One region of the Sporosarcina sp. P3 genome, then DNA from elsewhere that is predicted to be linked to it. Evidence: riboswitches for the same ligand, from Rfam matches in the RefSeq annotation. Region 1 holds a riboswitch; the other holds the start of a gene.

Region 1 (6,656 bases):
TGTCGGAAGTCCATTTTTCATTATGGAACGTCGAAATGGCATCGTGCTAGACACGGAATTTCCTGACGACACAGCCTATACGCCTGAACTCGGCCGCAAGATTTCTGAATTACTAGTAGAACAATTGGTCAGTTTGCATCAAGTAGATTATAAGAAGACGAAGTTAGTGGATATGGTGAAACCTGAAGGCTTTATGGAGCGGCAAGTTGCCGGGTGGATCGGGCGCTATGAACGTGCGAAAACGAATGAAGTAAAAGGCCTGGATGAATTGACTGAGTACTTGAAGAGTCATGTACCAGCGTCTGCAGAGCCTACGATAATTCATTACGATTATAAATTAAACAATGCGATGTTTTCAGAAGACTATTCCGAAATGACGGGGTTGTTTGACTGGGAAATGACGACAGTAGGCGATCCACTCGCTGACGTGGGCGCTGCGATGAGTTATTGGATACAGGCAGATGATCCCGAAATGCTGAAAAAAGGACTGGGTAAACCACCCGTTACAGTGATGGAAGGGTTTTTCACAAGAGATGAATTTATCCAACGCTATGCAGAGAAGAGCGGACGTGATGTCAGCTCGATCGATTATTATTTGACGTTTGCCTACTTCAAATTAGCCGTCATTTGCCAGCAGATTTATTACCGCTATAAAAAAGGACAAACGCAAGATCAACGCTTTGCTCACTTCCATGTGTTTGTTGAAAATTTAATTCAGTACGCGTTACTTAGCGCTAGGAAGTAAGGGGTGACAGGGTGAAGATTCATTTGCTTTTTAAGAAAGAAGAGTTGGATGAGGCGAAGCTCGATACGTCGAAAACAGTTGTCGTCTTTGATGTGTTATTAGCGACTTCTACGATTTCTGCCTGCCTGTCGTTTGGAGCACGGGCAGTCATTCCGGTAGCTGATGAAGAGGAAGCGCATGAGATTGCAAAAAGCTTGTCGACTGATGACTATTGTATGGCGGGTGAGTGGAACGGCTTGCCAATTGATGGGTTCTTCTATCCGTTACCGCTAGCCCTTCAAGAAAAGGTCGCGGATAAAACGTTGATCCTGCGAACGACTAACGGTACAGTGGCGATCCGAAAGGCTACAGCTGCGCGTAAAGTATGGATTGCATCATTATTGAATAGCCCAGCAGTAGCTCGAAAAGTGTATGAAGAATATGAAGATGAAACGATTTTACTCACTTGTGCAGGATCTGCCAATCAATTTTGCTTAGAAGACTTCTACGGTGCAGGGTACTTTTTATCTGAACTCATTCAGCTAGCAGGAGAGAATGCTGTTCAATTAACGGACAGTGCGCTCGGAGCCAAGTTGTTTTACGATAGCCAGAAGGATCAAAGTGAAATAGTACTTGCACAAACACAGGTAGGCAGCGCAATGCTGGAAATGGGAGTAAGCGAGGATTTGCATTTCGTCAGTCAAAAAGAAAAGCTTGAAGTCGCACCATATTTGTCTGGTCATGAAGTTGTCTGTGATCCGTTTGTAAGCGTATACAATAGTTGAGGAGTGAATTGAATGAAACATACAGCTCATTTTGAATTTTGGCCGCCGCGTATTGCCAAATCTCTTACATTACCTGAAACAACGATTTATGATAATTTGGCGATCACTGCGAAGAAATATCCGAACAAAACTGCTTATGAATTTTATGGAGGATCCGCAACGTACAGTCAATTACTGGACGAAACAGAGAAGATGGCAGGCTATCTTGAACACGAGTGCCAAGTGAAAAAAGGGGATCGTGTTTTGCTACTTATGCAAAACTCGCCACAGTTTCTCGTGAGTTTATTTGCAATATTGCGCGTGCGGGCAGTCGTTGTCGCGATCAATCCGATGAGTACGACGAAAGATTTGCAGTTTTTCTTGGAAGACGGAGACATTCGACTGGCGTTTATCGGACAGGAATTGTATCCGAAACTAGAGCCGCTAATAGGTACGACGACACTTCAAACCGTAATTTCTGCTGCTTATTCGGATTATATTAATGAAGGAAAAGCATTAGCTGAAATACCTGCAGAAGTAAAGGCGCCTGCTAAGGAACTAGCGAAGACTATTTCGTGGAAATTTGCGCTACATGCAGCTAACATCCCGTCAGCCTACACAGGTGAGAGTGACGATATGGCGATGATTCCGTATACATCAGGAACAACTGGAGCGCCAAAAGGCTGTATCCATACAAATCGTACGGTGCAGGCCAATACGACAGGTTCGTATCATTGGATGACGATGGGTCCAGACACGGTGGTATTGACAAGTTTGCCTTTATTCCATGTAACAGGACTGACGCACAGTGCGCTGAATCCTATTTTGGCAGGGAGTAATACGGTGATTCTCACGAGATGGGATCGCGATTATGCGATGAAGGCGATTGAGCATTTCCGAGTCAGCCACTGGATCAATATTAGTACGATGCTGATTGATTTCCTCGCGAATCCTCAGCTCGCCGATTACAATATTTCCTCTCTAGAGATAGTCGGTGGCGGAGGGGCAACGCTTCCTATTGCAGTGGGTGAAAAACTCCGACAACGAACGGGACTTGATTATGTAGAAGGGTACGGTCTCTCGGAAACGATGTCGCATACTCATTTCAATCCACCGAATCGACCTAAATTGCAATGTCTTGGTATTCCTGCATTCGGTGTAGATGCCCGTATTATTGATCCGACGACTGGAGAAGAACTCGGAGTAGAAGAGGAAGGCGAGCTAGTGGTCCATGCGCCTCAAATGTTTAAAGGGTATTATAATCAAGAAGAAGAAACGAAAGCGAGCCATCTACTGCTAGACGGTAAACAATTTTTCCGCACGGGCGATATTGTACGAATGGACGACGAAGGCTATTTCTTTATCGTAGACCGCGTTAAACGGATGATCAATGCGGCTGGATTTAAAGTATGGCCGACTGAAGTGGAGTCGATTCTATATAAACATCCAGCGGTTCAGCAGGCGTGTGTCGTTCGGTCTCCTGATGAAGTGCGTGGTGAAACCGTAAAAGCACTCATTATTTTGGATGAAGGGTATAAAGGAAAAGTAACTGGCGAAGAGATTATCGAATGGTCGAAGGAGCAGATGGCGAGTTATAAATATCCACGGATCGTCGAGTTCCGTGATAGTTTCCCAACTACGAGTAGTGGGAAGATTTTATGGCGTCAGTTGCAGGATGCCTAAGCGGTAACTACGTCTTTTATTAATAGAAGTGAATATAAAAGCTGCACCGAAAAGACTGTATCGTTAGGTCTTCTCGGTGCAGCTTCTATTTTATTACTCACAGTCCGACTACGGATTGATTACGAAGAGCTAGAAGGTCTTTCAATGATTCTACTTGTTCGTCAGGCAACGCAATCATGGGTAAACGAACACCGCCAACCGGTACGCCTGTCAAGTTCAATGCAGCCTTCGTAGGTGAAGGGTTTGGAGCAGCGAACATCGCTTTCATGATGGGCAATAGGCCGCGGTAGATCGTAGCCGCTTGCTTTGTGTTGCCCATTTTGAAGTGACGCACCATTTCTTGCATTTCATTGCCTATAATATGAGCGGAAACCGATACGACGCCTGTGCCGCCAATAGCCAGTACAGGAAGTGTAGACGAGTCATCACCTGTATAGACAAAGAAGTCGTCTCCGGTATGTTCGATAATAGCTGCAACGGCGTCTAAATTACCGCTTGCTTCTTTGACGGACGTAATATTCGAAACGTTATTAGCTAATCGGATAATCGTTTCAGGCAACATATTTACTGCGCTACGTCCCGGTATGTTATAGAGCATGACTGGCAATGTAGTCGTTTGTGCGATCGTCTGGAAGTGCTGGTACAACCCTTCCTGACACGGCTTATTATAGTATGGTACGACAAGCATGATGCCGTCAACGCCAGCTTCTTCTGCTTGGATCGTTAGGTCGATCGATTCTCTTGTACTGTTTGTTCCTGTCCCGGCAATAACCGGTGCACGGCCTGCAACAGTTTGTACGGTAAACTTGAATAATTCCACTTTCTCTTGCGCAGTAAGCGTAGGGGATTCACCTGTCGTACCTGCGACGACTAACGCATCTGTTCCATTGGCTAGTAAGTGATTGATTAAGTGTTGTGTTGCTGGGTAATCGATGTCTCCTCTTTCGTCAAACGGAGTAACCATCGCTGTCATAATTGATCCGAAATTCATTATTCTCCACATCCTATCATTTTATTAAAAAACATAGAGGTGGGGGCGAAACGTAATTGAACGCAAAAAGCAACAACGAGGGCTCGCTGTTGCGTTGAAATAATGAATTATTTCTTTGCACGAGATAGCCCACCATATAGTCTCCTATATGACAATCCTGCACTTGTTCAGTCCAGGATCAGCTTAGAGATCATGAGAATCTCACCGCTTCGGCAAATTCCCCTTTCGACAATCTTCACAGAACCTCATGATTCTCCGATTGTGTACTAATGGTTTTTGCGCCTCTATCCTTATTTCCGAATAATCGAAATAAGTGAAAGTTTAATTAACCCCTACTTTACTTGGTATACGTGAGAAATGCAACCAATACTTTTTAATTTTTATAAACAGCAGATGGCTCTCTGTAATTTTCATTAAAATGGAATTAACTCTAGTTCTATTGAACGTCACGGGGTAACATGGACTATAGTCATTCTTTTGATTGAGCCAATGAATGAGGAAAGGGGAATGTTATGAAGAAAAGTAGTTTGGTTATTTTATTGTTAGTATCGATATTTTTTGGATTCATTACGAGTAAACCCATACATAGTCACGCACAATCACCAGTTACCGAGTGGCTAGTGGAATATGCGGAAGACGCTCGCATGACTTTTAGTGAGGAACTAGAAGGGCGAGTGGAAGTGCGTAAGAAGATTTCTTCTGACGTGGAGTTATGGAGTGTAAAGGAAGGTATAGACGCAGAAACACTTAGACGTGAACTTCAGGAAGATCCGAATGTTTTACTTATAGAAGCAAATGTTGAAAGACACTTGGCAGCTGAATCTTCCAATGACCCGTATATTGTGGAACAATGGTGGCTCCCACGTGTAGGTGCAGAAACGATTTGGTCACGTGTGTCTGAACAGAAGAAGGACGTAACTGTAGCGGTAATTGATTCAGGTATTGATACGCAACATGTAGATTTGCAGAAGCGAATTCAACTAGGGGGACAGAATTTCTATAATGATAATGATAATGGTAATGTGCGTGATGAAACCGGCCATGGAACTAAGGTGTCGGGAATCATCGCTGCAGAGTACGGTAATAGAGAGGGCGTTTCAGGAATAGCAGGTCCTTTTGACGTGAAAATTTTGCCGCTAAAAGTATTCGGGGCTAGCCAGACAACGAAAACGTCCTATATTATCGCAGCCATTGATCATGCAGTGAAGCTAAAGGCAGACGTGATCAACCTAAGTCTTGGCGGCCCGGTAAAATCGGATATTGAAGAACGAGCGATCCAACGTGCAATTCAAGCGGGCATCACGGTAGTGGCGGCAGCTGGTAATAAAGCAGAGGAAGATAATCGACCTTTTTATCCAGCGTCATATGAACATGTGATATCGGTAGGTTCGACCGATCAACGTAATCAGCATGTGAAGTCCTCGAACTACAATGAAAACTTGACTTTAGTAGCACCAGGAACGTTTATTTTCACGACTACAAATGAAGGGGATTACGGTGTAGGTGAAGGAACTTCATTCTCATCACCAATTGTGGCGGGAGCGGCAGCTATTGTAAAGTCATTGCAACCAGAAAAAACACCGCAAGAGATCAAAGAGATACTGCAAGCTACAGCAACACGTTTGGCGGAACCTGGTACATCTTTATACTTCGGATCAGGTTTACTCAGCTTGGAACGAGTGCATCAAATGCTTCCTGCTCAAAAGATTCCAGTGCACAGCGTGGAATTAAGTGCTGAAGCAGTAACGATGGACTTGGCGATTGGTGTGAACTCTCCATCTGTGACGGATACGACGCCGGAACCAAAATTCGCACTGTACGCTACAGTTCATCCAGTTAACGCAACGGATCAAACGGTCATCTGGTCTTCTTCAGATCCTTCTATTGCAGAAGTCGATCAGCGCGGAGTCGTCACAGCCAAAAAAGTCGGTACCGTATTTGTGACGGCTAGGGCTAATGGAGCCGCGGCGATTGCGACAGTCAACGTAGTGCGTAACGGTGTAGGCTACGAGTTTACGAGTGACTTTGATAATCAGAAGGTCCTCGCAACTAAAGTATTCACTGTCATATTCACTCAGCCATTATCTCCGTTAAAGGATTATAGTCAAGACATTGTCATCTCAAGGGAATCAGACGGTGGAACACGGGTCCTTGACTTCACGGCCAAAGTAAATCCACTAAATTTCAGACAGTTATGGATTCAACCGAATACGTCTTGGAATGAAGGTTCTCATTATCTTACGGTGACGAAAAATGTTCAGAACACTCACCTACTTACCTTACATAAAGAAAGTAGAATGATGTTTTATTCAGGCTATAAGTAAAACAATTACCAAATGAAGAGGTTGGGACAGAACAGAAAAAACGTAAGGGGGATCCTTTACGCTTTTTTCTGTTCTTATCAGTAAATATTTTTTTAGAGTAACAGCGTGTACCGGAACGGAGAAAGACCGACTCCTAAGGGATCAGCGTGCGTCTTGAGACCCTGGACAGG
Region 2 (6,656 bases), on a different contig from region 1:
TGGATTTTTTCTGCGTATCGCACGAATGGTTTCCGCGAAAATAGCAGATCCTCCGTCTTTTAAATCATCGCGTGCTACGGCAGTGACCACGGCATGTTTCAAGTTCATTAATTCAACTGACTCCGCTACGCGTTCCGGCTCAGCAGTGTCAAGTTCATTAGGTAAACCAGTCTTCACAGCACAGAAACGACATGCACGTGTACATACGGCCCCTAGGATCATAAATGTAGCTGTACGTCGTTCTCCCCAACACTCATGAATATTCGGGCAACGCGCTTCTTCACATACAGTATTCAAGTTTTTCTCGCGCATTAATTTCTTTAAACCTGTATAGTTCTCGTTGGTGTTAAGCTTAATTTTCAGCCAATCTGGCTTTCTAATATGCTCAGATTTTCTTCCCGTCTCAGGTTTGCATGACAACGCTACCGACTCCATTCTGTTGATAGATTCTACTCATGTCAATGTAACATAAATTCAGATAACCTTCAATTATAGATAGCAATTGATTTGAGCTAAGCCGACAGGAGTGATATAAATCGATGACCTAGTGACTCGCTCGAGATTTCATCGTAGTAACTGCGTGATTTTGTTACGCTACTTTACTTGATGTAAGTTTCAGGTCAAAAACACTACTACATATCTCTTCAACTTACGAACTTCAACGTACTATGCCAATTGTTCCTAATCGAAAGGCGACAAAAAACACTTGCAACCATCTATCTGGCTACAAGTGTATATCGTGTACTATTCGATTTTGAATTTCTTTTTAAACTTACTGAGGATCGTAGCATAAAAGATGCTGATAAATAGACCGCCCCAGATGATCATCACTCCGACTAGCATCATGAGGATTGCAGAACCGCTCATTCCTGTATCCATTTATAGCCCCCCTTTATTTTCATCATAATCTGATGTGATTCTTGTGTTGTCTTTCCACTTCAATGATGTGAAGACGATCGACATGACAAATGCCCCTATCGCTACTGGCCAACCAATCGTCCACAAGAAGGATGTTGGATAGCCTTCATAGTTTTCTGCGATATTATCTTTAATTAAGAAGAATAGCATAGTACCTAATACTAATGGTGTGATGAATGATAGCGATACTTTCCACCACCAGCCTAGACGAATATCTGATACTGCATTGGCATGTTGCTCGAACAATCCAAGTTTTCTGAAAACCCAAGCTAGTAAGATGACTTCAACTAGACCAATCACGGCAATACCAAATTGGTTAATAAAGTAATCTGCTACGTCTAAGAAGTATAAACCACCGTTTGTTGCATATAGCATAGAAATGGTTGCCGACAGCCCGATACCGATCGTAACCGAACGACGTCTGGATATGTTGAATTTGTCTGACATACCTGCAATATACGTTTCACAAATCGATATGAGTGATGTAATTCCAGCAAGCGTTAATGACAAGAAGAAGAATGCGCCGAACAAACCGTTTAATCCTGGCATTTGATTAATAATTTCAGGGAATACGACGAATGCTAGCCCTACACCTGCAGTAGCTACGTCTGCTACATCTACTCCTTGACTAGTTGCCATGAATCCTAGCACCGCGAAAACTCCAATACCTGCCAGTAACTCAACTGAAGAGTTAGCGAAGCCTGTAATAAAGGCGTTATTGGTAATATCTGATTTCTTCGGTAAATAACTAGAATACGTGATCATGATAGCAAATGCGATCGATAAACTGAAGAAGATATGTCCGTACGCTGCAACCCATACACGCGGGTTAAGTAACTTATCGACATCCGGTTTGAAGAATGCATCCAGCCCTACCATAGCTCCGTCTAGTGTGATTGCACGGATGACGACGAATAAGAAAAGTAAGAATAGTACAGGTATAAATATCCGATTCGCCAACTCAATCCCTTTCTTGACTCCACCAAGTAGGATAATGTAACAAATGACCCAGACGAGCAACAATGGCAATGCCACGCCTCCAACGAGTCCTCCGACTTCTCCAGGATTATCCGCTAAGTTCAAGACGTCCCCGAAGAAGAATGCTTCTGGATCTTTCCCCCAGGATAAGCCAAATGAATAGACCGTATATTTCATAGCCCATGCGATGATGGCAGCATAGTAAGTAGAAATGACGAAAGATACAAAGATCCCCCACCAGCCTAGAAACTCCGTCTTTTTCCCATTCAGCCGGAAAAATGAAAGTGGAGCAGATCCACGATATTTATGACCAATTGTAAATTCCATGATCAAAATCGGGATACCAGCTGTTAAAAGGGCAAATAAGTACGGGATAAAAAATGCGCCGCCTCCGTTTTCATACGCAACATAAGGGAAGCGCCAAATGTTTCCGAGCCCTATAGCTGAACCGACCGCGGCCAGTATAAAACCTGCTCTCGTTCCCCACTGTGAACGATTTTCCATACAACTCACCTCTTTTTTGTTATTTTACAAAACTTATTACATTTCGATTTATTCTGATAACTATAGTTCTGTACATTTAGTATAAACAGCCTAATTAGAGATGTCAAAACAAATTTAGACTAAGAATGAAGTAATTATCACTCTTAGTCTAAAAGGTAAACTATGCTATTTGTTCTACGCGTTTCTTTCCTTTGACACTCAAATACGTAAATAAAACTATTAAAGTAATAATAACAGCTACTAAACCGATCCAGACAGACCCAGTTAGACCGAGAACGACATACCCAATCACTGCTACACTCGCTGCGACAAGCGCATAAGGCAACTGTGTGGAGACGTGATCCATGTGGTTACAACCCGCTCCAGTAGAAGATAGGATCGTCGTATCGGAAATCGGTGAACAGTGATCTCCGAATACCGCTCCTGCGAGTACTGCCGCCAATGCCGGCAACAATAATTCAGGTGCCGCATTAACCATGATCGTACCTGCAATCGGCATTAAAATACCGAAAGATCCCCATGAGGTACCTGTCGAGAACGCCATTAATCCTGCTAATACGAAGATCAATACCGGAAGGAAGCTGACAGGAATATTCATTCGTTCTACCATCGTAGAAAGGAATAGACCCGTATCTAGCGAAGCTATTAAGTCAGTCAATCCCCAAGCGAAGATTAAAATAAGAATCGCAGGCATCATGGCCTTTATTCCGCTAATGAACGCGCGCCCCATCCAGGACACACTGGCTGTTTCGTTTTTCTTCATTTGTAAAATATATAACAACATCGCCAGCAATGTAGCCGTTACACCACCTATTACTAACGAGAATGGTACATCGGTATTTTCAAAAACAGCCCAAATATCGAAAATACCCGCTTCTTTATAGCCTGTATAAATCATCATACCGAGCGTTACCACAATCAACGTGACGATCGGTGCAACCAAATCGCGAACTTTCCCGTGCATATGCTCTGGGAATTCTTCTTTCAATTGACCGGGGATTTCTTTGCCTTGGTCATATAGCTCGCCTTCATTCATTGCGCGATCTTCATGTTTCTTCATTTCAAAGAAGTCATTATTCGTCCAAGCGAAGAAGAAGACCATCGACAATGTGGCAATGACATAGAAGTTCATCGGTGCCATCAAGACGAAGGCAGTTAATGGTGAATAGCTGACTGCTGCTGTCGTACCTAAAATAAGTGCAAGTTGTCCAATCAAGAACGCACCCCAACTAGAGATGGGGGATACGACACAAATGGGTGCTGACGTAGAGTCAATGAAATACGCCAACTTCGCACGAGAGATCTTATGCTGGTCCGTGATCGGTCTGGCAATCTGTCCAACTGCTAATGAATTGAAATAGTCATCCACGAAAATGGCAATTCCCAGCCCCATCGTCAACAGCTTCGCCCCACGTTTTGTACGGATGCGAGTGACTGACCAACGTGCAAATGCGGCACTTCCTCCAGATAGACTGACAAATGCAGTAATGACACCTAATAATAATAAAAATAACATAATGAATATATTGTATGTATTGAGCCCGCCATCATAAAAAGAAACTGTCATGGCCCTCCATACACCTTTTACTGTCTCAAGCGGAGCAAAGTTCGCTATAAGTAAAGCGGCTGTAACAATTCCTGCTCCTAATGATAATAATACTCTCCTCGTCGCTAACACCATCACGATGGCGATAATAGGAGGCAAAATAGAGACCCACGATCCGATCATTGTAATTCCTCCTCTTTCTAGTTGCTAGATGATACCGAAATGCAGAAGATCTTTCGAAGAGTAGAAAGCCTATAGTATCCTGTAATTCCTTAATTTCCCGATAAAAAAAGCCGCCCCCACAGGTAATACCATACGTGTAGGGGTCGGCCAACCAATTCATCAAGCAACACATGAATAAATCGCAGTACAATTGGCTACTGTAGCTCTCCATACATTGATCAGTGTATGACAGTGTCATTCCTCTTCGAAATGACCCCAACTTGAGAAGCAGACTCTTCTCAAACTTCGGCATTGCCTCCTTTCGCTAACGGTCATAGATGTCACTCTCTCGCTAGGTACTTATAAACAATGCAGCCTCTACGTAAGTCTCGATATTCTTCTGTTCTCAGTGTAGCAATAATCGACAACGTTCACAATACCTTTTACTCCTTCTTTTCAAGCGGCACTTCGATTTGCGCTGGCGTTTGCTCGCCTTTCGAATAAATTTGCGGTACCTTCCCTCTAATCAAACCAATCGCAATCGGTATTTTCTGTTCTACTACGCTCCTGCTTGTAGCTAGCGGGACGATAATCTGCACATTGACTTGTAACATTAAATACACTTCTACATACGCGTTATTGATACCAAATTCACGAATATCCGTTTCTACTGTTGCATGTACATCTCCAACGACGTGGAAGCGGATCGGGATTTTTGGCCCCAAGTTACCGAGTAACGGAATATTCGCCGCTTGCCCAATCGGGACGAAAAAGACAATCCCTTGTTCTTTTTCCATCTGATCGGGATTATACTCGAGATCTCCGAGTGGCGGTAACATATCTAAATCTCCGCCCTCTGCACGTTCTAGATGGTTTTCTACGAGCTGATGAATTTCTGACATGACCTGGCTAATGATTTCCGAGTTAAACTTGGTCGTCACCGTATCTGTCGTATCATCGGGGACGTTTTCGATAATTTCATTGACATCGTAAACGCTGGTGGACCGGTTGTTAATAGCTTGACTGATGACGTGGCTGGCTATTTTTTGCGTTTGTACTTCAGCATATTGTGTGTAGATTGGCGTTAGCTGTTTATTAACCGTATAGAAAAACATCGCCACTCCCACCAAAATGCCCGGGATGACAAAGCGCAGTATGATTTTGCCATAATTATTTCTCTTTGGCCGTTTTTGATTTGTATAAAACCGCATACAAACGCCTCCTACTTCACATTATGCGAAATAGGAGGCGTACATAACTAGCGTTCATTGAAATATTTTCTTCCATACCAACCGAGAATATCGCGAAGCATTTCTGGCATAATGTATTCTTTCTTCGCTTCTTTTAGTACTGGATAGAAAAAGCCAAACGTGAACATATCCAGTGTTGCCAATGTATACATCTCACCTGGCTCCACTAAACGGTTTCCCGCGAATAATTGTCCGTCGGTGTTACGGTATAAGTGCTCATGTATCATGCTGCCCATCAGTGTGCCACGAAAACCAAGACCTTTTATCGGAAGTTCTGTCCACTTTGGATCAAGTGACTGCTCGTAAACCGTCAACAAATCAGTACCATCCAAATGAATCAGGCACGGATTGATCGGATGAGGCAATAATGAATGCAAATCCCCTTTCGTCACCCAACCTTTATCTAAGCTACCAAGGAATATCCCTGCGTTGAATAGTGCACAGTCGGCATCCAAATACGTTAGTAACGCACGGCCAAACAGCGAGGATAATGGACTGTCGCCTGTTAGACGCTGTGGTAAAGGTGAAGGGTTATAAAATACTGGAACTTGCAAAGTTGCTTCTCCTTTAGCAAATAAGGAATTCACTTCTTCTATATCCTCTTCTGTCATTTCCATTCGTTGTGTCGAAAAAACTTCTGCTTGCATATGAACGACTTGACCTGTTATCCGGTCTATATCGACTTGAACATGACCGACATAATGACCGAACTTTTCTGCTGCCGCAAGTAATGTGTCGTCAATCCACTCGCCATTCGGCAATAAGTGGTGGGTGTGTGCGCCTAAAATAACATCGATCTCTGGGCATTGCGCAGCCAATAGACGATCTTGATTGATTCCTAAATGAGAGAGACAAACCATGACATCGCATTGAGGACGCAAGTTGCGTGCCACTTCCTGCAATGCTGCGTGCGGTTCAGCTACGCTCCAGCCAAGTTGTTCATAAAAAGCGTAGTATGGCGCTGTGGCCCCTATGATACCAATACGCACACCTTCTGCAGTCTCCAATACTTTAGATGTCTTCGCCCAGTAGGGTAGCTTACCCTCTACTTCCATCAGGTTGCAAAGCACTACATCAAATTTCGCATCTTCATATACTCTATTCAGCGCTTCCTTAGACATAGTGATTCCTTCATTGTTTCCAATGGTCACTGCGTCATATCCTGCTTGATTTAATAATTCAATATTTCCTTTACCTTCTGTTCCCTCGGTAAATGGATGAGATCGATCAATATGGTCTCCAATATCAAATAAAAAGTAACTCTCTCCATCGGCTTCAGCTTGTTGCTTGCGCTGCTG

What was found. A riboswitch is a leader RNA that binds a small molecule or an ion and turns the genes downstream of it on or off. The one in region 1 is predicted to bind lysine.
Region 2: it holds a riboswitch for lysine, as region 1 does, so the genes downstream of both, CSV61_RS11160 (Na+/H+ antiporter NhaC family protein) here and dapA (4-hydroxy-tetrahydrodipicolinate synthase) in region 1, are expected to answer to the same signal.

Annotation. Positions count from the first base shown of each region.
Region 1 covers NZ_PDZE01000005.1:284,309-290,964, forward strand. The annotation lists gene CSV61_RS08855 (phosphotransferase family protein) at 1-745, shown strand, start outside; gene CSV61_RS08860 (2-phosphosulfolactate phosphatase) at 757-1,509, shown strand; gene CSV61_RS08865 (long-chain-fatty-acid--CoA ligase) at 1,522-3,171, shown strand; gene dapA (4-hydroxy-tetrahydrodipicolinate synthase) at 3,269-4,162, opposite strand; lysine riboswitch at 4,280-4,457, opposite strand; gene CSV61_RS08875 (S8 family peptidase) at 4,675-6,486, shown strand.
Region 2 covers NZ_PDZE01000008.1:32,735-39,390, forward strand. The annotation lists gene lipA (lipoyl synthase) at 1-435, opposite strand, end outside; gene CSV61_RS16615 (MetS family NSS transporter small subunit) at 745-879, opposite strand; gene CSV61_RS11155 (sodium-dependent transporter) at 880-2,400, opposite strand; gene CSV61_RS11160 (Na+/H+ antiporter NhaC family protein) at 2,561-4,129, opposite strand; lysine riboswitch at 4,322-4,497, opposite strand; gene yunB (sporulation protein YunB) at 4,552-5,319, opposite strand; gene CSV61_RS11170 (bifunctional metallophosphatase/5'-nucleotidase) at 5,367-6,656, opposite strand, start outside.